Regions from separate parts of the Mixta hanseatica genome, predicted to be linked through region 4. Evidence: predicted binding sites of a transcription regulator. Region 4 holds the regulator's gene; each other region holds the start of a gene.
What was found. Region 4 encodes sigma-54, which starts transcription at its own class of promoters, with help from an activator protein. Its sites were predicted from a motif close to GTTGGCACANNTTTCGCTNT; they were not measured.

Region 1 (5,812 bases), 720 kb from region 4:
CAAACGATGTCGACCGCGTGGTATTTGCCGCCGGGGAAGGGGTGTTAACGCTGGTAGACTCGCTGGTAATGGGCTGCGCGGTGCTAATTGTGATGAGCACGCAAATCAGCTGGCAGCTTACGCTGCTGGCGCTGGTGCCAATGCCGATTATGGCAATGATGATTAAGCGTTACGGCAGCCAGCTGCACCAGCGCTTTAAACTGGCGCAGGCGGCGTTTTCCTCGCTTAACGATCAGGCTCAGGAAAGTCTGACCAGCATCCGCATGGTGAAAGCTTTCGGCCTGGAAGATCACCAGTCGCGGCAGTTTGCCGCTATCGCCGCCGATGCCGGGGAAAAAAATCTGCGCGTGGCGCGCGTGGATGCCCGTTTCGATCCCACTATCTATATCGCGATCGGCTTATCCAATCTGTTGGCGATTGGCGGCGGCAGCTGGTTTGTCTGGCATCAGCAGATGACGCTGGGTCAGTTAACCAGTTTCGTTATGTATCTCGGCCTGATGATTTGGCCGATGCTGGCGCTGGCGTGGATGTTTAACATCGTTGAGCGCGGCAGCGCAGCCTGGAGCCGCATCCGCTCGCTGCTGTCAGAAGCGCCGGCGGTGGAAGACGGCAGCAAAATCCTGCCGGAAGGACGCGGCGTGCTGCAGGTGGCGATTCGTGAATTCAGCTATCCGGGCAACGCAAAACCGGCGTTGAAAAATCTCAATTTTAACCTTAAGCCGGGGCAGATGCTGGGGCTTTGCGGCCCGACCGGCGCCGGGAAAAGTACGCTGCTGAGCCTGATCCAACGCCATTTCGATATCTCCCAGGGCGATATCCGCTATCACGCCATCCCTTTGACGCAGCTGCGGATCGACAGCTGGCGCGGGCGGCTGGCGGTAGTGAATCAGACGCCGTTTCTGTTTTCCGATACCGTAGCCAACAATATTGCGCTGGGCCGTCCCGGCGCCAGCCGCGATGACATAGAACGTGCGGCTAAGTTGTCAAGCGTACATGAGGATATTTTGCGTTTGCCGCAGGGATATGAAACCGAGGTGGGTGAACGCGGCGTGATGCTTTCCGGTGGCCAGAAACAGCGCATTTCTATCGCGCGTGCCCTACTGCTGAATGCCGAAATCCTGATTCTGGATGATGCGCTTTCGGCGGTAGATGGGCGTACCGAGCACCAGATTTTGCATAACCTGCTCCGCTGGGGCCAGGGACGCACGGTGATTATCAGCGCCCATCGATTGTCGGCGCTGACCGAGGCGAATGAGATCCTGGTTATGCAGCAGGGCGTGGTGGCGCAGCGCGGCGATCATAACGCACTGTTACAGCAGCCAGGCTGGTATAGCGATATGTATCGCTATCAGCAACTGGAGGCCGCGTTGAATGAGGATGAAGATAGCCGTAGCAGCGAGGAGAAGCATCATGGCTGATACCAGAAAACTTTGGCCGACGCTGAAAAGGCTACTCTCCTATGGCAAACCCTGGCGCAAAGCGCTATCGCTGGCGGTGCTGATGCTATGGGTCGCCGCCGCTGCCGAGGTGTTGGGCCCGGTGCTGATCGGCTACTTTATCGATAATTTAGTGGCTCAGCACCGGATGCCCATTGGGCTGGCGGTTGGGCTGGCCAGCGCTTTTATTCTGCTGCAGGCGCTGGCGGCGTTGCTACATTACTGGCAGGCGCTGCTGTTTAACCAGGCGGCGGTGGGAGTTGTACAGCGTCTGCGCTCCGATGTGATGGACGCCGCTTTGCGGCAGCCGCTCAGCGCCTTTGATCAGCAGCCGGTAGGCCAGATTATCTCACGCGTAACCAACGATACCGAAGTGATCAAAGATCTGTGGGTCACGGTGGTGGCGACCGTCCTGCGCAGCGCGGCGTTAATTGGCGCGATGCTGATCGCCATGTTTAGCCTGGACTGGCGGATGGCGCTGGTGGCGGTAGTGATTTTCCCGCTGGTGCTGACCGTGATGCTGATTTATCAGCGTTACAGCACGCCGATTGTTCGACGGGTGCGCAGCTACCTGGCCGATATCAATAACGGTTTCAACGAAGTGATTAACGGCATGAGCGTTATCCAGCAGTTCCGTCAGCAGGCACGGTTCGGCGAACGGATAGGGGAGGCCAGCCGTTCGCACTATCTGGCGCGTATGGAGACGTTAAGGCTGGATGGGTTTTTGCTGCGGCCATTGCTCAGTCTGTTTTCCGCCGCCATTCTGTGCGGGCTGCTGATGCTGTTTAGTTTCTCTACGGTCGGCGTATTTGAAGTCGGCGTGCTGTACGCCTTTATTAGCTATCTGGGGCGGTTAAACGAGCCGCTGATTGAATTAACCACGCAGCAATCGATGCTGCAGCAGGCTATCGTGGCCGGCGAGCGTATTTTTGAATTAATGGATGCGCCGCGTCAGCATTACGGTCAGGAGCAGCAGCCGTTACACAGCGGCCGCATTGATATTGAGCATCTTAGCTTTGCCTATCGTGACGGACGCAATGTGCTGGAGGATATTTCACTACAGGTGCCTTCACGTAGTTTTGTCGCGCTGGTCGGCCATACCGGCAGCGGGAAAAGCACGCTTGCCAGCCTGTTGATGGGCTATTATCCGGTGAAGCAGGGCCGCATTTATCTGGACGGGCGTCCGCTGGATCAGTTCAGCCATCAGGCGCTGCGTCAGGGGGTGGCGATGGTACAGCAGGATCCGGTGGTGTTGGCCGACAGCTTCTTCGCCAATGTGACGCTGGGACGCGATATTAGCGAGCAGGCGGTATGGGAGGCGCTGGAAGCCGTTCAGCTGGCGGAGCTGGCGCGCGGCCTTACCGACGGCATCCATACCCGTCTTAATGAACAAGGCAATAATTTGTCGGTAGGACAGAAACAGCTGCTGGCGCTGGCGCGCGTACTGGTTGCCGAGCCGCAAATCCTTATTTTGGATGAAGCGACAGCCAATATCGATTCCGGTACCGAACAGGCAATTCAGCGCGCCCTCCAGGAAGTCAGAAAGAAAACCACGCTGGTGGTTATCGCGCACCGGCTCTCTACTATTACCGAGGCCGATACGATTTTAGTTTTGCATCGTGGCCAGGCGGTTGAGCAAGGGACGCATCCTCAGCTACTGGCGCAACAGGGGCGTTACTGGCAGATGTATCAGTTGCAGCAGGTGGGGAGTGAGCTGACAACGGGCATTGCCGAAGGTACATGACGCTTTTTCGCACTCTTTTCAGGCATGATTATCAGAAAGTTCCCTATGAATGCACGCTGAAGCGGCTTAACGCACCATAAAGGTGCATTTTTTCTGGCTGCTCCCGCTCCTTTTTCCCCGCTCACGGCCTGCTTATTCTGAGCAGGCCGCTGTTCTGCGGCTTACCGCGACACTTTTACTTTTCCCGCACAGCTGGCACATCCTTTGCTTTAGTCCTCTTGTGTCAGATGCCTGACCAACATGATTAAGTGAGGGGAGCGTATGAAGCTGGTTACCGTAGTCATTAAGCCATTCAAACTGGAGGACGTGCGCGAAGCGCTCTCTTCTATCGGCATCCAGGGACTGACCGTAACGGAAGTTAAGGGATTCGGTCGGCAAAAAGGCCATGCCGAACTCTATCGTGGCGCTGAATACAGCGTGAATTTCCTGCCGAAAGTCAAAATTGATATTGCTATTGCCGACGACCAGCTGGATGAAGTGGTTGATGTCATCAGCAAGGCGGCCTATACCGGCAAAATTGGCGACGGCAAAATTTTTGTTGCTGAGTTGCAGCGCGTAATCCGTATTCGCACCGGTGAAACTGACGAAGCCGCCCTTTAAGCCGGGTTCTGTATATTGTGATGGGATGGAATAAAAATGAATAAATTAATGACCAAAGGCCTCGCTGGCCTGGCGCTGTTACCATCGCTGGCGATGGCGGCGCCTGCCGTTGCGGATAAGGCGGATAACGCCTTTATGATGATTTGCACCGCGCTGGTGCTGTTTATGACGATTCCGGGGATAGCGCTGTTTTATGGCGGCCTGATCCGCGCTAAAAACGTGCTTTCACTACTGACGCAGGTTTCAGTAACCTTCGCCATGGTCTGCGTTATCTGGGTGCTGTATGGCTATTCCCTGGCGTTTAGCGAAGGTAATGCCTTCTTCGGCGGCCTGAACTGGGTGATGTTAAAAAATATCAGCCTGACTGCGTTAAGCGGCACCTTCTATCAATATATTCATGTAGTTTTTCAGGCCTCTTTTGCCTGTATTACCGTCGGGCTAATTGTCGGTTCCATTGCCGAACGCATCCGTTTCTCCGCCGTGCTGATTTTTGTGGTGATTTGGCTGACGCTGGCTTATCTGCCGATCGCCCATATGGTCTGGGCAGGCGGCTTCCTGGCGCAGGATGGCGCGCTGGATTTTGCCGGCGGTACCGTGGTGCATATTAATGCCGCCGTTGCCGGTCTGGTTGGCGCTTATCTGGTAGGTAAACGCGCCGGCTTTGGCAAAGAAGCTTTTAAACCCCACAACCTGCCGATGGTGTTTACCGGTACGGCCATCCTGTATGTTGGCTGGTTTGGTTTTAATGCCGGCTCGGCGGCGGCGGCGAATGAAATAGCGGCGCTGGCCTTCCTGAATACTGTGGTGGCGACGGCGGGTGCGGTACTGACATGGACCTTTGGCGAGTGGGCGCTGCGTGGGAAGCCTTCGCTGCTGGGCGCCAGTTCCGGCTTTATCGCGGGTCTGGTGGCGATTACGCCTGCCTGTGGCTATGTCGGCGTCGGCGGTGCATTGCTGATCGGTCTGATTGGCGGTCTGGCCGGTCTGTGGGGCGTTACGGTACTGAAAAAATGGCTGCGCGTGGACGATCCTTGCGATGTGTTCGGCGTCCATGGCGTTTGCGGTATTGTGGGTTGCATTCTGACCGGCGTGTTTGCCTCCTCTTCGCTGGGCGGCGTGGGTTACGCTGAGGGCGTGACCATGGGCCATCAGATCTGGGTACAGCTGCTTAGCGTGATCCTGACCATCGTCTGGACCGGCGTGGTAGCCTTTGTCGGCTTCAAAGTGGCGGATATGCTGGTAGGGCTGCGCGTACCGGAAGATCAGGAGCGCGAGGGTCTGGACGTCAACAGCCACGGCGAGAACGCCTACAATCAGTAAAACGCATTAAGTAAAAAAGGACGATGCCTGGCATCGTCCTTTTTTATGTTATTAACTGCGTTGCCGCATTACGCCTTCCTGCACGGTGGAGGCCACTAACACCCCTTCCTGCGTATAAAACTCTCCGCGCACAAAGCCGCGCGCGCTGGAAGCTGAGGTGCTTTCCACGCTGTAGAGTAGCCACTGATTTAAATCGACCGCACGATGAAACCACATTGAGTGATCGATGGTAGCGACCTGCATACCCGGCTCAAGGAACCCTTTGCCATGCGGCTGAAGCGCAACCGGGAGAAAGTTAAGATCGGATGCGTAGCCCAGCAGATATTGATGTATGCGCGCATCGTCAGGCATGGCGCCGTTCGCACGTAACCACACCTGGCGCGTCGGCGCGTCGACATGGCCCTTTAATGGATTGTGAAAGGTCACCGGGCGAATATCCAACGGTTTCTCGGCCAGGAACTTCGCGCGCACCTTTTCCGGGATCATCGCAGCCAGCTGCTGGGCGATTTCCGTTTCACTGGGTAAGCCTTCCGGGCCGGGAACCTCAGGCATTGGCTTTTGATGCTCAAATCCGCTTTCCGGCGCCTGGAAAGAGGCGGTCATATAAAAAATAGGCTGGCCGTTTTGAATGGCGGAAACGCGACGTGCGCTAAAGCTATAGCCATCCCGCAGCGTTTCAACATCATAAATAATCGCTTTCTGGCTATCGCCG
Region 2 (5,812 bases), 480 kb from region 4:
CACCGGACGTGATAGCCCGAACACGCGGCGGCTGATCGTTGAGCAGGGCGGTTTTAGCTATGACAGCGACTATTACGGTGACGATCTGCCGTTCTGGACGCGTGTCACCTGCCAGGACGGCACGGTTAAACCCCATCTGATTATTCCCTACACGCTGGAAACCAACGATATGCGGTTTGCCACGCCGCAGGGATTTAATACTGCCGAGCAGTTTTACACTTACCTGAAAGACAGCTTTGACGTGCTGTATGAAGAGGGCGAAACCGCGCCGAAAATGATGTCGGTCGGGATGCACTGTCGCCTGCTGGGTCGACCTGGCCGTTTTCGGGCGCTGACGCGTTTCCTGGATTATATTCAGCAGCATGAGCGGGTGTGGATCTGCACCCGTCAGCAAATCGCCGATCACTGGATTAAGCATCATCCGGCTCCCGAGGTCTGATGTTACCGGCTTACCTGCCGCGAGCGTAAACCGCGCCCGCGGCTTTTTTATTGTCCGCCGAGCAGGCTGACCTGCGCGGCGACGATGCGCCAGCCCTCCGGCAGACGCACCCAGCTTTGCTGCTGACGGCCGGGGCGCTCGCTGCCGGGACGGGTAAACTCGGTGCTACAAACGGCAAAATCGCTGCCGAAGGTTGTAATCACCGTATTGTGTAACTGGCGATAAAGGCCGACGCTGGGGCGTGCGGCGCGAAAGGCGCGTATCGCCTCAATGCCGTACAGGTTCTCACCAGCTCCCAAACGTACCGTACGATCGTCATGCCAGAACAGCGCATCCAGTACCGCTATATCGTTGCTAATCAGCGCCTGTTCATAGCGTTGAAAGGCGGCGGACACTTCAGCCACTACCGCCGGAAGATTAATCTCGTTGTTGGTCATACGCTGCGCTCCGTGCATGAAGGAATAGTGTTTGTTGAACTGTCGGGTAGCTTCAGCTGCGCTGCCAACGCCACCGCAATCCCCTTCTGTTCCAGCGCACGAGCCGCCCGTAGGCAGTTCGCTTCCTGAAACGGCGCGGCGATCAGTTGCAGACCAATCGGCAGGCCGCCGGCGGTGCGTAACGGCACGGTGGTGACCGGCAGGCCGAGAAAAGAGATCGGCTGCGTCAGCATGCCCATACTGGCGCGCACCGGCAGCGTTTGCCCGTTAATCTGCATAGTTTCCTGACCGATAAGCGTGGCGCAGCAGGGCGTGGCGGGCGCAATCAACACATCAAAATCATTAAACAGCGCCAGCACTTTCTGCTGGAAGTAGCGGCGGAAGCGTTGCGCCTGCACGTACCAGGCGGAGGGCAGCATGGCACCGGCCAGCAGTCGCTCGCGCGACAACGGCTCAAAACGCTCAGGCTGACTACGCAGCGCCGGTAAATAGCGGTTGCCGCCTTCTGCGGCGGTAATAATAAACGCCGAGGCGCGGGCAATATCCATCTCTTCCAGCTCCAACAGCTCGCTGGCTTCCAGCGCGCGCGCCGCCGTGGCAACGGCCTGCTGCGCGTCGCTATCGCTGAACCGTTGGAAATAGCCGCCAAGCACCGCGCAGCGCAGCCCTGACAATCCTTTATCCAGCTGGGCAAGCGCTGGCTGGGGCGCCACTCCGGACTGAAAAGCATCTTCAGCATCGTGGCCCTGCAGGGCATCATAGACGCGTGTCAGATCTTCACAGCTGCGGGCAAACGGGCCGATATGGTCAAGGCTGGCGACGAAGGGATGGGTGCCGTGCCGCGACAGGCGACCAAAGGTGGGCTTCAGGCCGTAAATACCACATAGTGAAGCGGGCACGCGAATTGAACCGTTGGTATCACTGCCAAGAGAAAAATGAACCAGTCCCGCCGCCACGGCTGCCGCCGATCCGCCGGAGGATCCGCCGGCGATACGCTGTAAATCGTGAGGATTGCGCGTCGCGCCATAGTGACTGTTTTCGGTGGTGAAGCCGTAGGCGTAAGCATCCATATTAAGCATGCCGCTCAGCAGCGCGCCCGCCTGGCTGAGCTGGTTTACTGCCCAGGCATCGCGCTCCGCGGGTGGACGATTGCTAAACAGGCTGGCGCCGGCCAGCGTACGCTCACCGGTCACATCAAACAGATTTTTTACCGCATAAGGCACGCCCGCCAGCGGCGGCAGCGCTTCACCCTCGCGGCGCAAACGATCAAGACGATCCGCCTGCCGCCGCATGCGATCGGCAACGATCGTCGTCCAGGCATTAATTTGCGGATTTTGCTGCTCAATGGCGCGCAGGGTGGCATCCGCAATCTCCCTGGCGCTCAGCTCGCCGCTTTGCAGCGCCTGCTGCAATTGGCTGATGGATAATTCAGTTAATTTCATGCCTGATAGACTCCCGCCACGTCCAGCCGTTCATCCAGCGGGAAAGCCAGCAGCGGCTCAGCCATCTGTGCAATCCGGCTGAATTGCAGCAGCAGCTCGGCGCGGCGCGTCTCATCCAACTCAATCTCCAGCATCGCCGTCATTTGGTCGAGGTAGCTTGTCCAGTCGTTTACCTTCATTTTTCTCTCCTGTCAGAAACCCGCCGCGCTGCCGTTGCTGCGCGGATCGAAAGCGCCTTCCAGCATGCCGTTGGTATGACGCACAATCGCGCCAGCGTGACCCACCGCTTCGCTAAAGTCCGGCAGCGTATCTACCTGATGGCCTAACGCCGCCAGCCGGGCCAGCGTATCGGCGCTGAAGCGGCCCTCCAGCTTCAGGCTGTCTGAGGATTCACCCCATGTTCTGCCCAGCAGCCAGCGTGGGGCGCTTACCGCCTGCTGAAGCGGCATGCCCTGAATCACATGGCGGGTGAATATTGCTGCCTGGGTCTGCGGCTGGCCGTCGCCGCCCATCGATCCGTAAACCATCAGGCGGCCATCGTTCAAACGCGCCGCGGCGGGGTTAAGGGTGTGGAACGGCTGTTTACCGGGCAGCAGCGTCAGTAAGTGGTCAGGCTGCAGGCTGAAGGCTGCGCCACGGTTTTGCCAGACAATGCCGGTATCGGGCAGCACCACGCCGCTGCCGAATTCATGATAAATGCTCTGAATAAAGGAGACGGCCATGCCGCTGCTATCCATTACCCCCATCCAGACGGTATCGCCGGGTCCGCGTCCGCTTCCCCACGGCGCGGCGCGATGCGGATCGATTTGCTGTGCGCTGGCCGCCAGCAGGCCGCTGTCCAGCAGCGTCTGCATCTCTTCGCGCATATGCAGCGGATCGGTGATATAGCGGTCACGCAGGGCAAAGGCCTGTTTCGTGGCTTCGACAATACGATGAATTGTTTCTACTTCATCCGCCTGGGCCATATCCAGGCTGTCGGTAATACCGAGGATCGCCAGCGAAACCAGTCCCTGGGTGGGCGGCGTCATGTTATAAATCTCGCCGTGCTGATGAGTCAGGCGCAGCGGCCTGCGGCGTTTTGCCCGATGGCGCTGTAAATCTTCCAGCATGATCGGCATTTCCAGCTGCGCCATGCCCTGCGCCAGGCGATGCGCCAGCGGGCCGCGATAAAAGCTCTCCAGTCCGTGCTCGCAAAGTTCCGCCAGCGTCGCGGCCAGCGCGGGTTGGGTAAAGCGGCTGCCGGGACGCGGCGGAGCGCCGTCAGGCATAAAGGTGGCGGCGAAGCCGGGCTGATGGGCCAGTTCCTGTTGTTTGGCCTGGGTTGCGGCGGCCTGCGAGGTCGTAACCGGAATGCCGTCGGCGGCGTAGCGAATCGCATCGCGCAGCAGGCGCGGCAGCGGCAGGGCGGATCCGCCATATTCATGGGCCAGCATCAGCGCTTCAGACCAGCCGCTAACGGTGCCTGCCACCGTCAGCGCCGCCTGCGGGCCGCGATGAGGAATGTGCGTCATTCCCTGATAAAAATCGGGATGCGCCAGCGAGCCGGCTGCGCCGCTGGCGTCGATAGCTATCGGCTCGCCCTGCGGCGGCACGATCAGCCAGAAGCCGTCGCCGCCGAGGCCGTTCATATGCGGATAGACCACGGCGATAGTCGCGGCGGCGGCCACCATCGCTTCGATGGCGTTCCCGCCTTCGCGCAGCACGGCCAGCGCGCTTTCGCTGGCGAGGTGATGCGGCGTAACCACCATCCCCTGAGGCGCCATATTACTCTGAATCATCGCGTTCCCTTATTTGATCTGGACAAAAGGGTTAAGCAAGAGCTGTTCCAGGTTTGACCCGACCGAGGATGGATCGATTTATGCTATGGTCAGATTGAAACAAAAGTTACAGGGAAATTTATGAAGCAGCTTGATGAACGCCTCCGACAACATTACGGTCAGCTTTCGCCGCAGGAGCAGCGCATTGCCAATTTTGTTTTTGACCATTTCGACGATCTGATTAGCTATAACAGCGCCGAGCTGGCGCGCCTGAGCGGGGTCTCTAAAGCGACCGTCAGCCGCCTGTTTAAGCGTCTTGGCTATGAAAAATATAAAGATATGCGCGATGAGCTGCGCACGCTGCGTCAGAGCGGCATGCCGCTGACCGATAACCGCGATGCGGTACAGGGCAATACGCTGCTGTCGCGCCACTATAAGCAGGAGATGGCCAACCTGACGCAGTGGGTGAACAGCATCGATCCGCAGCGTTTCAGCGAAATTATCGCGGCATTGGGGCAGGCGCGGCGTATCTTTATTATCGGCATGCGTAACGGTTGGCCGGTAGCGCTGCATTTACGTCAGCAGCTGCTGCAGGCGCGGGCGCAGGTACATGTTCTGCCACAGCCGGGCCAGACGCTGAGCGAAGAGCTGGTGGATATCGGCGCGGAGGATCTGGTGGTGGCCGTCGCCTTTCGGCGGCGGCCGCGCCTGATGAAAGCCGTGCTGCAACAGCTGCAGCAACAGGCGGTGCCGGTAGTATTGCTGTGCGAGCCGCAGGCGCAATCGATTATTCCACTGGCGCGCTGGTCGCTCTGCACGCCGCTCGACAGCGTTTCCGCCTTTGACAGCTACTCTGCCGCCATGAGTCTGGTCAGCCTGTTAGCTAACGCGTTGCTGCATGAGGGGCTGGCGCAGGGACGTCAACGCATCCACGCTATCGCCGATCTTTATCAGCAACTGGACGAGCTGGAACAGCGTTAATGGGGCACCATTTTGGTGCCTTGCCCTTTTACAGTACACGACTTTTTCTCTTTTCCCCTGTTGCTGATGGCCCGTTAAACGGGCCGTTCTGCGCTTTTCTTCGCTGTCATCCCTTGCGTTTATCACCTGGCACATTAGTTGCAAAAAGCTTTATGACGAACCTTTTGTTGCAACATTTCACTCCGGGGCAAAGCAGATATGAAAAAATTAACCATGGTCATGATGGGCGCGGCGTTGATGGTTATGCAGTTGGGCAGTGCGCTGGCCGACGGGCTACAGGCGATTGAGCAGCGCGGCGTGCTTCGCGTGGCGGTGCCACAGGACTTCCCGCCGTTTGGTTCGGTCGGCACCGATCTGCAACCGCAGGGATACGACATCGATATGGCGAAATACCTCGCCAGCCAGATGAAACTAAAGTTGCAGCTGGTGCCGGTAACCAGCGCCAACCGCGTGCCCTATCTGCAAACCGATAAGGTCGATTTAGTGATCTCCAGCCTCGGTAAAAATCCCGAACGCGCCAACGCCATCGATTTCAGCCGCGCCTATGCGCCGTTCTTCCTGGGCGTATTCGGACCGAAAGGCGAACAGAAGCTGAACGATGCGGCGGCGCTGAGCGGCAAAAGCATCGGCGTTACGCGCGGCGCGGTGGAGGATATGGTGCTGAGCGGCGTGGCGCCGAAAGAGGCGACGGTAAAACGCTACGAGGATAACAACACCACGCTTTCCGCGTATCTCTCCGGGCAGGTGCAGTATGTC
Region 3 (5,812 bases), 610 kb from region 4:
TCCGGCACCACCTGTGCATCGGTCACATGTACGGCGGTTATCCCCAACTGGCGCGCCGCCTCGATATTCTCCAGGTTATCGTCAAAGAAAACGGCGTCGGCGGCGCTAACGCCCTCTTCTTGCAGCACCCGCTGGAAAATGCGCGCTTCCGGTTTACGCATGCCTAAATCCTGCGAAAGATAGAGCTTATCCGCGGCCTGCTGCACTTCCGGATACTGTGATGGCCAGTAGTCGCAATGCAGTCGGTTGGTATTAGAGAGGATAACTACCCGTTCGCCGCGCACGCGCAGCTGTTGCATCAGGGTGATGACTTCAGGACGCAGGCCGACGAATACCGCCTGCCAGCCCGCGGTAAATTGTTCATAGCTGAGCGCCACATCCAACTCGGCGCAGAGGTTAGCCGCGAACTGCTCATCGCTGATTTCGCCGCGCTCATGCTGTTCAAAGTTTTCGCCCATCTGAAAGCGGCTTTTTAACATCGCCAGCGGGACGCGGCCAAGGTCGCTCCAGACGCCTAAAACCCGGCTAAAGTCGATATCTACAATGACGTTACCTAAATCAAAGATATACAGCATGGTCATCTCCTTTCGTCCCGTTGAGCTATTCACTCTAGCGATAAAACAGCAGGCTGAACAGGGCAGGAAAGAAAGGATAAAACAAATGAGAGACGGGCGCCCACAACATGAGGAAAAATAAGAAATTATAAGGCGGAAATGAAAATGGCCCCGTAAGGGGCCATTTAACGGCGTTTATGCGCGTTAGCGTAACGTTAAACGTCTTTGCTGCCGCGTGAAGCGCGTTTACGATCGTTTTCCGTCAGGTGACGTTTACGAATACGTACGGAGGTCGGAGTAACTTCAACCAGTTCATCATCATCAATGAACTCGATTGCCTGCTCCAGCGTCATCTTGATCGGCGGTACCAGCGTCGTCGCTTCGTCCGTACCGGATGCACGCATGTTGGTCAGTTTTTTACCGGTCAGACAGTTTACGGTCAGGTCGTTAGAGCGGCTGTGAATGCCGATAATCTGCCCTTCGTAAACTTCCGCACCGTGGCCCAGGAACAGCTTGCCGCGATCCTGCAGACCAAACAGTGCGAAGGCAACAGCCTTGCCCTGGCCGTTAGAGATCAGCACGCCGTTCTGACGCTGACCCACTTCGCCCGGACGGACGTCGTCGTAGTGACTGAAGGTGGAGTACAGCAGACCGGTGCCTGAAGTCATGGTCATGAATTCATTACGGAAACCGATCAGGCCACGGCTTGGGATCACGTAGTCGAGACGTACGCGGCCTTTGCCATCCGGGTCCATGTTTTTCATGTCGCCTTTACGTTCGCCCATCGCCTGCATAACCGCGCCCTGATGCTGTTCTTCGATATCCAGCGTCACGTTTTCAAACGGTTCCTGCTTACGACCATCCACTTCGCGGAAGATAACTTTCGGACGGGATACCGCCAGCTCAAAGCCTTCACGACGCATGTTTTCGATCAGTACGGAGAGGTGCAGTTCGCCACGACCGGAAACACGGAACGCATCCGCATCTTCGGTTTCTTCAACGCGCAGCGCAACGTTATGTACCAGCTCTTTCTTCAGACGATCCAGGATCTGACGTGAAGTAACGTATTTACCTTCTTTACCGCAGAACGGTGAGGTGTTGACGTTAAAGAACATGGTTACGGTCGGCTCATCCACGCTCAGCGGCGGCAGCGCTTCGACATTCTGCGTATCGCAGATGGTATCGGAGATGTTCAGCTCGCCCAGACCGGTGATAGCGATGATGTCGCCCGCTTCAGCCAGATCGGTATCGATACGCTCCAGGCCAAGGTGACCCAGCACTTTGCCGACTTTCGCGTTACGCGTTTTGCCGGTGCTATCGATGATCGTTACCTGCTGGTTCGGTTTCACCTTACCGCGCTTGATACGACCGATGCCGATAACGCCCAGGTAGTTGTTGTAGTCCAGCTGAGAGATCTGCATCTGCAGCGGGCCGTCCAGGTCAACATTCGGCGCCGGAACGTGTTCAACAATCGCCTGGTACAGCGGGGTCATGTCGTCGGCCATATCGGTATGGTCAACGCCAGCGATACCCTGCAGTGCAGAAGCGTAAATAATCGGGAAATCGAGCTGCTCGTCAGTCGCGTCCAGGTTTACGAACAGGTCGAACACCTGATCGACAACCCAGTCAGGACGTGCGCCCGGACGGTCAATTTTGTTGATAACCACGATCGGTTTCAGGCCATGAGCAAAGGCTTTTTTGGTCACGAAACGCGTCTGCGGCATTGGGCCGTCCATCGCGTCGACAACCAGCAGCACTGAATCAACCATGGACATAACGCGCTCAACTTCACCACCGAAGTCGGCGTGTCCCGGGGTATCAACGATGTTGATACGATAGTCGTTCCATTTGATGGCGGTATTTTTCGCGAGGATGGTAATCCCACGCTCTTTCTCCAAATCGTTGGAGTCCATTACACGCTCGGTTGCTTCAGTACGGGCATCAAAAGTACCAGACTGTTGCAACAGTTTATCAACCAGGGTGGTTTTCCCATGGTCAACGTGCGCAATAATGGCGATGTTACGCAAATTTTCGATCACAGCTTTGCCTCAGGCATTAGAAATAGCGCGCTATTGTACACGGATTAATCGAAGGACTGAACAGGATCACAAATATCAAAGAAAGAATGCTGCAAGGCTTGCCTTAAACACCGCTTTCAGTGCAAAAAATGCACCTGATTGATCAACTGCACCATAACAGTGCCCAAACTCTACTCAATTGCACTATAATGGTGCGCGATATCCATCATGGTGCATCCCTCGTTTCACGAGAATGCGTATAATAGCGCTTTTTGGCCCGAATAAAAAAGTTGGCACAAAATTCGCTTTAATCTGTTCAAGCCAAAACGACAGTTTCCACAACGGTTGATAGCTTGTCTGAGTACTTTGTTGCCCGCTGTACGCACATCTTTACGCGCCTGCCAGCATGAAGTTCTCTTTCCACGACGACAATGACAATTACCAGGAGAGTTGAGTATGTCTGCTGAACACGTTCTCTCGATGATGAACGAACACGAAGTGAAGTTTGTTGACCTGCGTTTTACCGATACCAAAGGTAAAGAACAACATGTGACCATTCCGGCGCATCAGGTTAACGCAGACTTCTTCGAAGACGGCAAAATGTTCGATGGTTCCTCCATCGGCGGCTGGAAAGGCATTAATGAATCAGACATGGTACTGATGCCGGACGCGACCACAGCCGTGCTTGATCCCTTCTTTGAAGACTCTACGCTGATCATCCGTTGTGACATCCTTGAGCCAGGCACCATGCAGGGCTATGACCGCGACCCGCGTTCCATTGCTAAGCGCGCTGAAGATTTTCTGCGCTCTTCCGGCATCGCTGATACCGTGCTGTTTGGACCAGAGCCGGAATTCTTCCTGTTCGACGATATCCGTTTCGGCAGCAGCACGTCCGGCTCTCATGTTGCTATCGATGATATCGAAGCGGCATGGAACACCGGCAAAGAATATGAAGGCGGCAACAAAGGCCACCGTCCGGGCCTGAAAGGCGGCTATTTTCCGGTACCGCCGGTTGACTCCTCACAGGACATCCGTTCCGCCATGTGTTTAACCATGGAGCAGATGGGTCTGGTGGTTGAAGCGCATCACCACGAAGTGGCGACCGCTGGTCAGAACGAAGTGGCAACCCGTTTCAACACCATGGTGAAGAAAGCGGACGAAATTCAGATCTACAAATATGTGGTGCATAACGTGGCGCACGCCTACGGCAAAACCGCGACCTTTATGCCGAAGCCGATGTTTGGCGATAACGGTTCCGGCATGCACTGTCATATGTCCCTGTCAAAAGGCGGCACTAACCTGTTCGCTGGCGACAAGTACGGCGGCCTGTCTGAAATGGCGCTGTTCTATATCGGCGGCGTAATCAAACACGCTAAAGCGATCAACGCCCTGGCTAACCCTACTACCAACTCTTATAAGCGTCTGGTTCCGGGTTACGAAGCGCCGGTTATGCTGGCTTACTCTGCGCGTAACCGCTCTGCGTCAATCCGTATTCCAGTGGTTTCCAGCCCGAAAGCACGCCGTATCGAAGCGCGCTTCCCGGATCCGGCGGCGAACCCGTACCTGGCGTTCGCTGCGCTGCTGATGGCTGGCCTGGACGGCATCATCAACAAGATCCATCCTGGCGATGCCATGGATAAAAACCTGTATGACCTGCCGCCGGAAGAAGAAGCTGAGATTCCAAAAGTGGCCGGTTCGCTGGAAGAAGCGCTGAACGCGCTGAACGAAGACCGCGAGTTCCTGACCCGTGGCGGCGTATTTACCGATGACGCCATCGATGCTTACATCGAGCTGCGTAAGTCTGAAATGGAACGCGTGCGCATGACGCCGCATCCGGTAGAGTTCGAGCTTTACTACAGCGTTTAATTGGTTTGAGTTTTTTGTTGCCGTGGAAACTTTCAGCCCATCTTCGGATGGGCTTTTTTCTCCACCTTGCCAACGGTCGGAATGTCGCGTTATCAATGCCGAAACTATAATGCACTAATATGGTGCAGGAGAACGCTGTATGGCAACTGGCCTGTTGCCCGATGCCGGGCAGATTCTCAATTCCCTGATTAACAGCATCCTGCTGGTTGATGACGAGCTGGTTATTCATTACGCCAATCCAGCGGCACAGCAGCTGTTAGCGCAAAGTTCCCGCAAGCTTTTTGGCACGCCGCTGCCAGAGCTGATGGGTTATTTTTCTCTGAACATTACCGTTATGCAGGAAAGCCTGGCCGCAGGTCAGGGATTTACCGACAGCGAAGTGACGCTAGTGGTGGATGGACGCGCCCATATTATGTCGCTGACGGCGCAGCGCCTGCCAGATGGCCTTATCCTACTGGAAATGGCACCGATGGATAATCAACGCCGTCTCAGCCAGGAGCAGATCCAGCATGCGCAGCAGGTGGCGGCGCGCGATCTGGTGCGGGGCCTGGCTCATGAGATTAAAAACCCCCTGGGCGGGCTACGCGGCGCAGCACAGCTATTGGCTAAAGCATTGCCCGACCCGTCGCTGACGGAATATACCAAAGTCATTATTGAGCAGGCCGATCGGCTGCGTAATTTAGTAGACCGTCTGTTAGGACCGCAGCAGCCCGGTATGCACGTCACGCAGAGCATCCATCAGGTTGCGGAACGTGTGGTGAATCTGGTCAATATGGAGCTGCCGGAGAATATCGCCCTGGTGCGCGATTACGATCCCAGCCTGCCGGAGCTGCCTCATGACCCCGATCAGATAGAACAGGTGTTACTGAATGTGGTGCGTAATGCGTTACAGGCGCTGGGCGAAGCTGGCGGCACCATTACTTTGCGCACCCGTACCGCTTTCCAGCTAACGCTGCACGGCACCCGTTACCGGCTGGTGGCGCGGATTGACGTGGAGGATGACGGGCCGGGCATTCCTGCAAAGCTTCAGGATACGCTGTTTTATCCCATGGTCAGCGGAAGGGAGGGCGGCACGGGATTAGGGCTTTCCATCGCTCGCAGCCTGATCGATCAACATTCTGGAAAAATAGAATTCAGCAGTTGGCCAGGCCATACCGAATTTTCGATTTACCTGCCGATTCGTAAGTAGAGGTTTCTATGCAACGAGGGATAGTTTGGATCGTCGATGACGATAGCTCCATCCGCTGGGTGCTTGAACGTGCACTTACGGGAGCCGGTTTAAGCTGTGCCACCTTTGAAAGTGGCAATGAGGTGTTGGAAGCGCTCGCGAGCAAAACCCCAGACGTTTTACTGTCAGATATTCGTATGCCTGGC
Region 4 (5,812 bases):
ATCACCCTACATATAAGTTAATTGAAAGTTTTGCTTTATGGTTCACTGGCGCTTTTTTAGGGTAACAGGTAAGAAAGTAGCAAGCAGGTTAAACTTTGGAACCGATTCCTAAGCAACGGAAACCTTTGATGTAAGTGGGATTTTACAAATTCAGAATTTATGAATCAGGAAATGTAACCAGGAAAAGTCGGTTTTAAGCCGTTTTTTTCTCCTCTGGGCAACAGGCAGTTGCAGGCAATAACAACCGTGATTAATAAGTGATAAAACCAGTGATGGAAGAAAGCAAATGAAGAAAAATAAAGGAGGCTTCCTAAGCATGACGCGGCGCTGGCTGGCGCGTATCGTGATAGCGATCGGGGGTATCTGGCTGGCTGGCATTGCGCTTTTTGCCTTTTTGCCGGTGCCCTTTTCCGCTGTGATGGCAGAGCGTCAGGTTTCGGCATGGCTGACGGGCAATTTCTCCTGGGTGGCGCATTCTGATTGGGTCGCCAGAGATGACATCTCTCCATGGATGCCGCTGGCGGTGATTGCCGCAGAAGACCAGAAATTCCCGTCTCACTGGGGTTTTGATGTCGAAGCGATCGAATCCGTACTGGATAAGCAAAATGGGCGGCTGCGCGGTGCTTCCACGCTGTCGCAACAAACGGCTAAGAATCTGTTTCTGTGGGATGGACGCAGCTGGGTGCGTAAAGGGCTGGAGGCAGGATTAACGCTGGGATTGGAAGGGGTATGGAGTAAAAGACGTATTCTGACGGTCTATCTGAATATCGCTGAATTCGGCGATGGAATATTCGGCGTAGAAGCCGCGTCGCAGAAGTATTTTCATAAGCCCGCCAGTCGGCTGACGATGTCAGAAGCGGCGTTGCTGGCTGCCGTGCTGCCGAATCCGCTGCGCTTTCGCGTCGCTGCGCCCTCCGGCTATGTACGACAACGTCAGGCGTGGATTATGCGCCAGATGAGCCAGCTGGGCGGCGTCGGCTTTATTCAACAGCATAACCTGTAGCGATGCCTACTCTTCGTCGAAGCCTGCTTCAAATAGCTCTATCACCGCTGCCAGCGCCTGCTGCTCCTGTGGGCCGCTGGCTTCGATTTCAATATGGCCGCCTTTGGCCGAATCAAGCATCAACAGCGCAATAACGCTGCTGGCTTCAGCTTCGGTGCCGGCCTCATTGCGCAGCAGCACTTCAGCGTCAAAACTCTGTACCAGTTCAAACAGCTTCATCGCTGGGCGCGCATGCATGCCCAGCTTATTTTTGATTTCAACGGTTTGTCTGACGGTCATGATTTACGTTTTTCCAGCGTACGATGACGGGACTGAACATTTTTACCGCGTGAGCGGAAGTAATCAGCTAACTGTTCGGCAATATAAACGGAACGGTGTTTCCCGCCGGTACAGCCAATGGCGACGGTTAAGTAGCTGCGATTATTGGTTTCCAGCATCGGTAGCCACAGTTCCAGGTAACTGCGCGTCTGGTAGATAAAGTTATGTACTTCGGTATGACGATCGAGGAAGGCGGCAACGGGACGATCGAGGCCGGTCATTGGACGCAGTTTGGGATCCCAATGCGGGTTCGGCAAAAAACGCACGTCAAAAACATAGTCGGCATCAATAGGGATACCGTGCTTATAGCCGAACGATTCAAACACCATTGTCAGTTCGCGCTCGCGTTTGCCAAGCAGACGGGTACGCAGCATTTCCGCCAGTTCATGCACGGACATTTCGGAAGTATCAACAATCAGATCGGCGCGTGAGCGTAACGGCTCTAAAAGATCGTTCTCTTCATCAATGGCGCTTTCCAGCGACAGGTTTTTACTGGAAAGCGGATGCAGGCGGCGGGTATCACTATAGCGGCGGATAAGCGTATTTCGATCGGCGTCCAGGAACAGCAGCTGAGGCGAAAAGCTGCTGGGCAGGCTGGTTAAGGCTTTTTCCAGGACATCCGGCGATTCCGGCATATTGCGCACATCAATGCTGACTGCGGCAGAAATATTGCGCTCGGCCAGCGAGCTTGCCAGATCGGGCAGTAACGTTACCGGCAGGTTGTCTACACAGTAAAACCCCATATCTTCCAGCGCGCGTAACGCGACGGATTTCCCTGAGCCTGAACGACCGCTGACGATCATCAGCACCATTAAGTTATCTCCCCATTCAACCCGCGATCACCGGGGAGACCCCGGTACGGGCAAAAGTGCAAGCTGACTAATTAGTGATTTTCTTCTGGCGTCGCAGTGATGATGTCATACAAATCTTCATCGCTTTGCGCAGCCCGCAGACGACGGCAAACGGTTTTGTCGGCCAGTCGCTTGGCTACCAGTGAAAGGGTATGTAGATGTGTTTTACATTGATCCGCCGGCACCAGCAAGGCAAACAGGATATCAACCGGCTGGTTATCAATCGCATCAAAGGCGATAGGCTGATCGAGGCGGATAAAAACGCCCACGGCGCGCAGCGTATCCTCTTCCAGCTTGCCGTGAGGAATAGCAATACCGTTACCGATACCGGTACTGCCCATGCGTTCGCGCGTCAGAATGGCTTCAAAAACCGTCTGATGGGGCAGGTTAAGCTGTTTAGCAGCCAGTTCACTGATGATTTCCAGTGCCCGCTTTTTACTCTGGCAGTGTACGCCGCTGCGGGTACAGTCAAGGCTAAGTACAGAGCTGAGTTCCAGTGAGAGTTCGTTGTTCATCATAGTTTCACTTGCGTGTTCACATTTACTGACACATCGCGCTACTTTACGCGTCTTGCGACGAGAAAGAAAAGCGGCAACGCTTCGCCAGCCGGCATGAATGGAAAAACGGGGCGAAAAAGCTCGCCCCCGGTCTGTCATGTTACCGCATCCGGCAACCTGACGGCCTGTTTTTCCTTCAGCCGCGTGAAGGTTAGTGTTGTTTTAACTTGTCTTTATGCTTGGTTAGCTGGCGCGCCAGCTTATCGATTAAACTATCAATCGCCGCGTACATATCATCTGCTTCAGACGTTGCGTGCAGTTCGCCGCCGCTAACATGCAGCGTCGCCTCCGCTATCTGCTGCACTCTTTCTACCTTTAGCACAATACGAACCTGGGTTATCCGGTCGGAATATTGCGCCAGTTTGGCAAATTTGGTGTTCACAAACTCACGTAACGCGGTCGTGATTTCAACGTGTTGCCCGGTAATATTGAGTTGCATAGCGTCTTCCTTCTCAGTGATGATCAAACCAATTGTTTACGCTGATTTGATGGCGGGATGGATAAAGACTCGCGATACTTCGCGACGGTACGGCGTGCCACCATAATGCCTTGTTCAGACAACAGGGTAGTGAGCTTACTGTCGCTCAGTGGTTTGGCGGGGTTTTCCGCCGAGATCAGCTTTTTCACCAACGCGCGAATAGCGGTTGAGGAGGCCTCGCCGCCGCCCTCGGTATTCACATGGCTGGAGAAAAAGTATTTCAGTTCGAAAATGCCGCGTGGGCTGTGCAGATATTTTTGGGTGGTAACGCGGGAAATGGTGGATTCATGCATATCAACGGCCTGAGCGATATCCGCCAGCACCATCGGGCGCATAAATTCTTCGCCCTGCTCAAAAAAAGCCTGCTGCTGCTCAACGATACAGCGCGTTACTTTCAATAGCGTATCGTTGCGGCTTTCCAGGCTTTTAATCAGCCACTTCGCATCCTGTAAATTGGTACGAATAAACTGGCTATCGCTGTCGCTACGCGCAGAGCTACCCAGCGCGGCGTATTGCTGATTAATCTGCAGGCGCGGCACGCTGTCGCCGTTTAACTCCACGGTCCAGCGGTTGGCGGTTTTGCGCACCAGCACATCAGGAATGACATATTCCGGCTCGCGGGTGTTCACCGACTGGCCCGGCCGCGGATCGAGCGACTGAATCAGCGCCAGCGCGGTTTTTAACACATCCTCTTTCAGGCGCGTCACCCGCATCAGGCTGCGGAAATCATGGTTCGCCAGCAGATCGAGGTACTGATCGACAATCAGCTGCGCTTCAGCCAAAAAGGGCGTATCACGCGCGAATTGAGAAAGCTGGACCAGTAGGCAGTCGCGCAGGTTACGGGCACCAACGCCAACCGGATCGAAACGTTGCACTCGTTTGAGTACTGCTTCGACCTCATCCAGCGCCACATCTTCATCGCCGATGCTATCGCGGATCTCATCAAGCGTAACGGTAAGATAACCGGTGTCATCAATGGCGTCGACGATAGAGGTGGCGATGGCGCGGTCGGTATCGCTAAACGGCGTTAGCTCTACCTGCCACATCAGGTAATCCTGCAAGGTCTGGGTAGTTTCGCCCTGATAAACCGGTAGTTCGTCATCGCGGTAATCATTACCGGTGCCGGAAGGCGTACCGGCGGTATAGATCTCATCCCAGGTTGCATCAAGCGGCAACTCTTCCGGCATATCCTTTTGTTCCAACGCCTCACGTGTGTCGAGCGCTTCGCTTTCGACATAGTCGCGTGAGTCGACTTCCTCGTGGATATCGGTCTGCTCAAGCAACGGATTACTCTCCAGCGCCAGCTGTATCTCCTGTTGAAGTTCCAGCGTAGAAAGCTGCAGCAAACGAATTGCCTGCTGTAGCTGCGGAGTCATCGCAAGCTGTTGACTGAGCCTGAGTTGCAAACCTTGCTTCATATTCAGAATAAAGATTCCTGATAAAACACCGTCATAACTGACACCATATCAGAGTCTGAACTCTTCACCCAAATAGACACGTTTTACCTGCTCATCGGCCAGGATCGCTTCCGGGGTGCCGTGGGCGATTAAACGGCCCTGGCTGACGATATAAGCGCGTTCGCAGACGGCAAGGGTTTCACGCACGTTATGGTCAGTAATCAGCACGCCGAGCCCGCTGTCGCGCAGATGCTCGATGATTTTTTTGATATCAATAACTGAAATAGGGTCAACCCCGGCGAACGGCTCATCCAGCAGAATAAACTTGGGGTTGGCCGCCAGCGCGCGCGCAATTTCAACGCGGCGGCGTTCACCGCCTGACAGCGCCTGGCCGAGGCTGTCGCGCAGATGCTCAATATGGAACTCCTCCATCAGCTCTTTGGCGCGGTCTTCACGCTGCTCGGTGGTGAGATCTTCACGTATCTGCAGCACCGCCATCAGGTTGTCATACACGCTCAGACGACGAAAGATGGATGCCTCCTGCGGCAGGTAGCCGATACCGCGTCTGGCGCGGGCGTGCAGCGGCAGAATACTGATATCTTCGTCATCAATCACAATGCGGCCCGCATCACGCGGCACAATTCCCACCACCATATAAAACGTTGTGGTTTTGCCGGCGCCGTTCGGACCAAGCAGGCCGACGATCTCGCCTGATTTAACCTGCAGGCTGACATCTTCCACCACGCGGCGGCCTTTGTAGGCTTTTGCCAGATTTTCAGCGATTAGTGTTGCCATAGGAATCAGCGGCTCTTCTGTTGGCTAGTAGATGAAGCGGGTTTGTCCTGCAACTGCGAAGGCACCAGCACCGTGGTGACGCGCTTATTATCGCCTTCGCTCCAGGCCTGCATTTTCTGCTCTTTGACCAGATAGGTAATGCGATCGCCTTTAACATTGCTGTCCAGCTGCTCAATATAGGCGTTGCCGGTGAGCTCGACGAAATCTTTCGCCAGTTCATAGTGCATTTTCGCCGCGTGGCCTTTTACTGGTTTGCCATCGTCCTGCAGCTGATAAAAGGTGGCCGGATTGCCGTAGGCGTCAACAACGGTCTTTTTACTGTCGCCGCCGGGACGCGTCACGACCACTTTATCGGCGGTGATTTTAATCGAGCCCTGGGTCACGATAACGTTGCCGGTGAAGGTCGCGACATT

Region 1: the regulator sigma-54 is predicted to act here: its motif matches at 3,372-3,391, upstream of glnK (P-II family nitrogen regulator).
Region 2: the regulator sigma-54 is predicted to act here: its motif matches at 4,129-4,148, upstream of K6958_RS04685 (gamma-glutamyltransferase family protein).
Region 3: the regulator sigma-54 is predicted to act here: its motif matches at 2,862-2,881, upstream of glnA (glutamate--ammonia ligase).

The regions. Positions count from the first base shown of each region.
Region 1 is NZ_CP082904.1:1,249,481-1,255,292, forward strand. It holds gene K6958_RS05965 (SmdA family multidrug ABC transporter permease/ATP-binding protein) at 1-1,418, shown strand, start outside; gene K6958_RS05970 (SmdB family multidrug efflux ABC transporter permease/ATP-binding protein) at 1,411-3,180, shown strand; gene glnK (P-II family nitrogen regulator) at 3,442-3,780, shown strand; gene amtB (ammonium transporter AmtB) at 3,817-5,100, shown strand; gene tesB (acyl-CoA thioesterase II) at 5,152-5,812, opposite strand, start outside.
Region 2 is NZ_CP082904.1:1,000,644-1,006,455, forward strand. It holds gene puuE (allantoinase PuuE) at 1-439, shown strand, start outside; gene hpxZ (oxalurate catabolism protein HpxZ) at 487-876, opposite strand; gene K6958_RS04675 (AtzE family amidohydrolase) at 873-2,318, opposite strand; gene hpxX (oxalurate catabolism protein HpxX) at 2,315-2,497, opposite strand; gene K6958_RS04685 (gamma-glutamyltransferase family protein) at 2,510-4,096, opposite strand; gene hpxU (MurR/RpiR family transcriptional regulator HpxU) at 4,217-5,056, shown strand; gene K6958_RS04695 (transporter substrate-binding domain-containing protein) at 5,255-5,812, shown strand, end outside.
Region 3 is NZ_CP082904.1:4,212,755-4,218,566, forward strand. It holds gene yihX (glucose-1-phosphatase) at 1-575, opposite strand, end outside; gene typA (ribosome-dependent GTPase TypA) at 770-2,593, opposite strand; gene glnA (glutamate--ammonia ligase) at 3,029-4,438, shown strand; gene glnL (nitrogen regulation protein NR(II)) at 4,578-5,627, shown strand; gene glnG (nitrogen regulation protein NR(I)) at 5,636-5,812, shown strand, end outside.
Region 4 is NZ_CP082904.1:524,677-530,488, forward strand. It holds gene mtgA (monofunctional biosynthetic peptidoglycan transglycosylase) at 287-1,003, shown strand; gene npr (PTS phosphocarrier protein NPr) at 1,010-1,282, opposite strand; gene rapZ (RNase adapter RapZ) at 1,279-2,133, opposite strand; gene ptsN (PTS IIA-like nitrogen regulatory protein PtsN) at 2,205-2,687, opposite strand; gene hpf (ribosome hibernation promoting factor) at 2,881-3,168, opposite strand; gene rpoN (RNA polymerase factor sigma-54) at 3,192-4,625, opposite strand; gene lptB (LPS export ABC transporter ATP-binding protein) at 4,674-5,399, opposite strand; gene lptA (lipopolysaccharide ABC transporter substrate-binding protein LptA) at 5,405-5,812, opposite strand, start outside.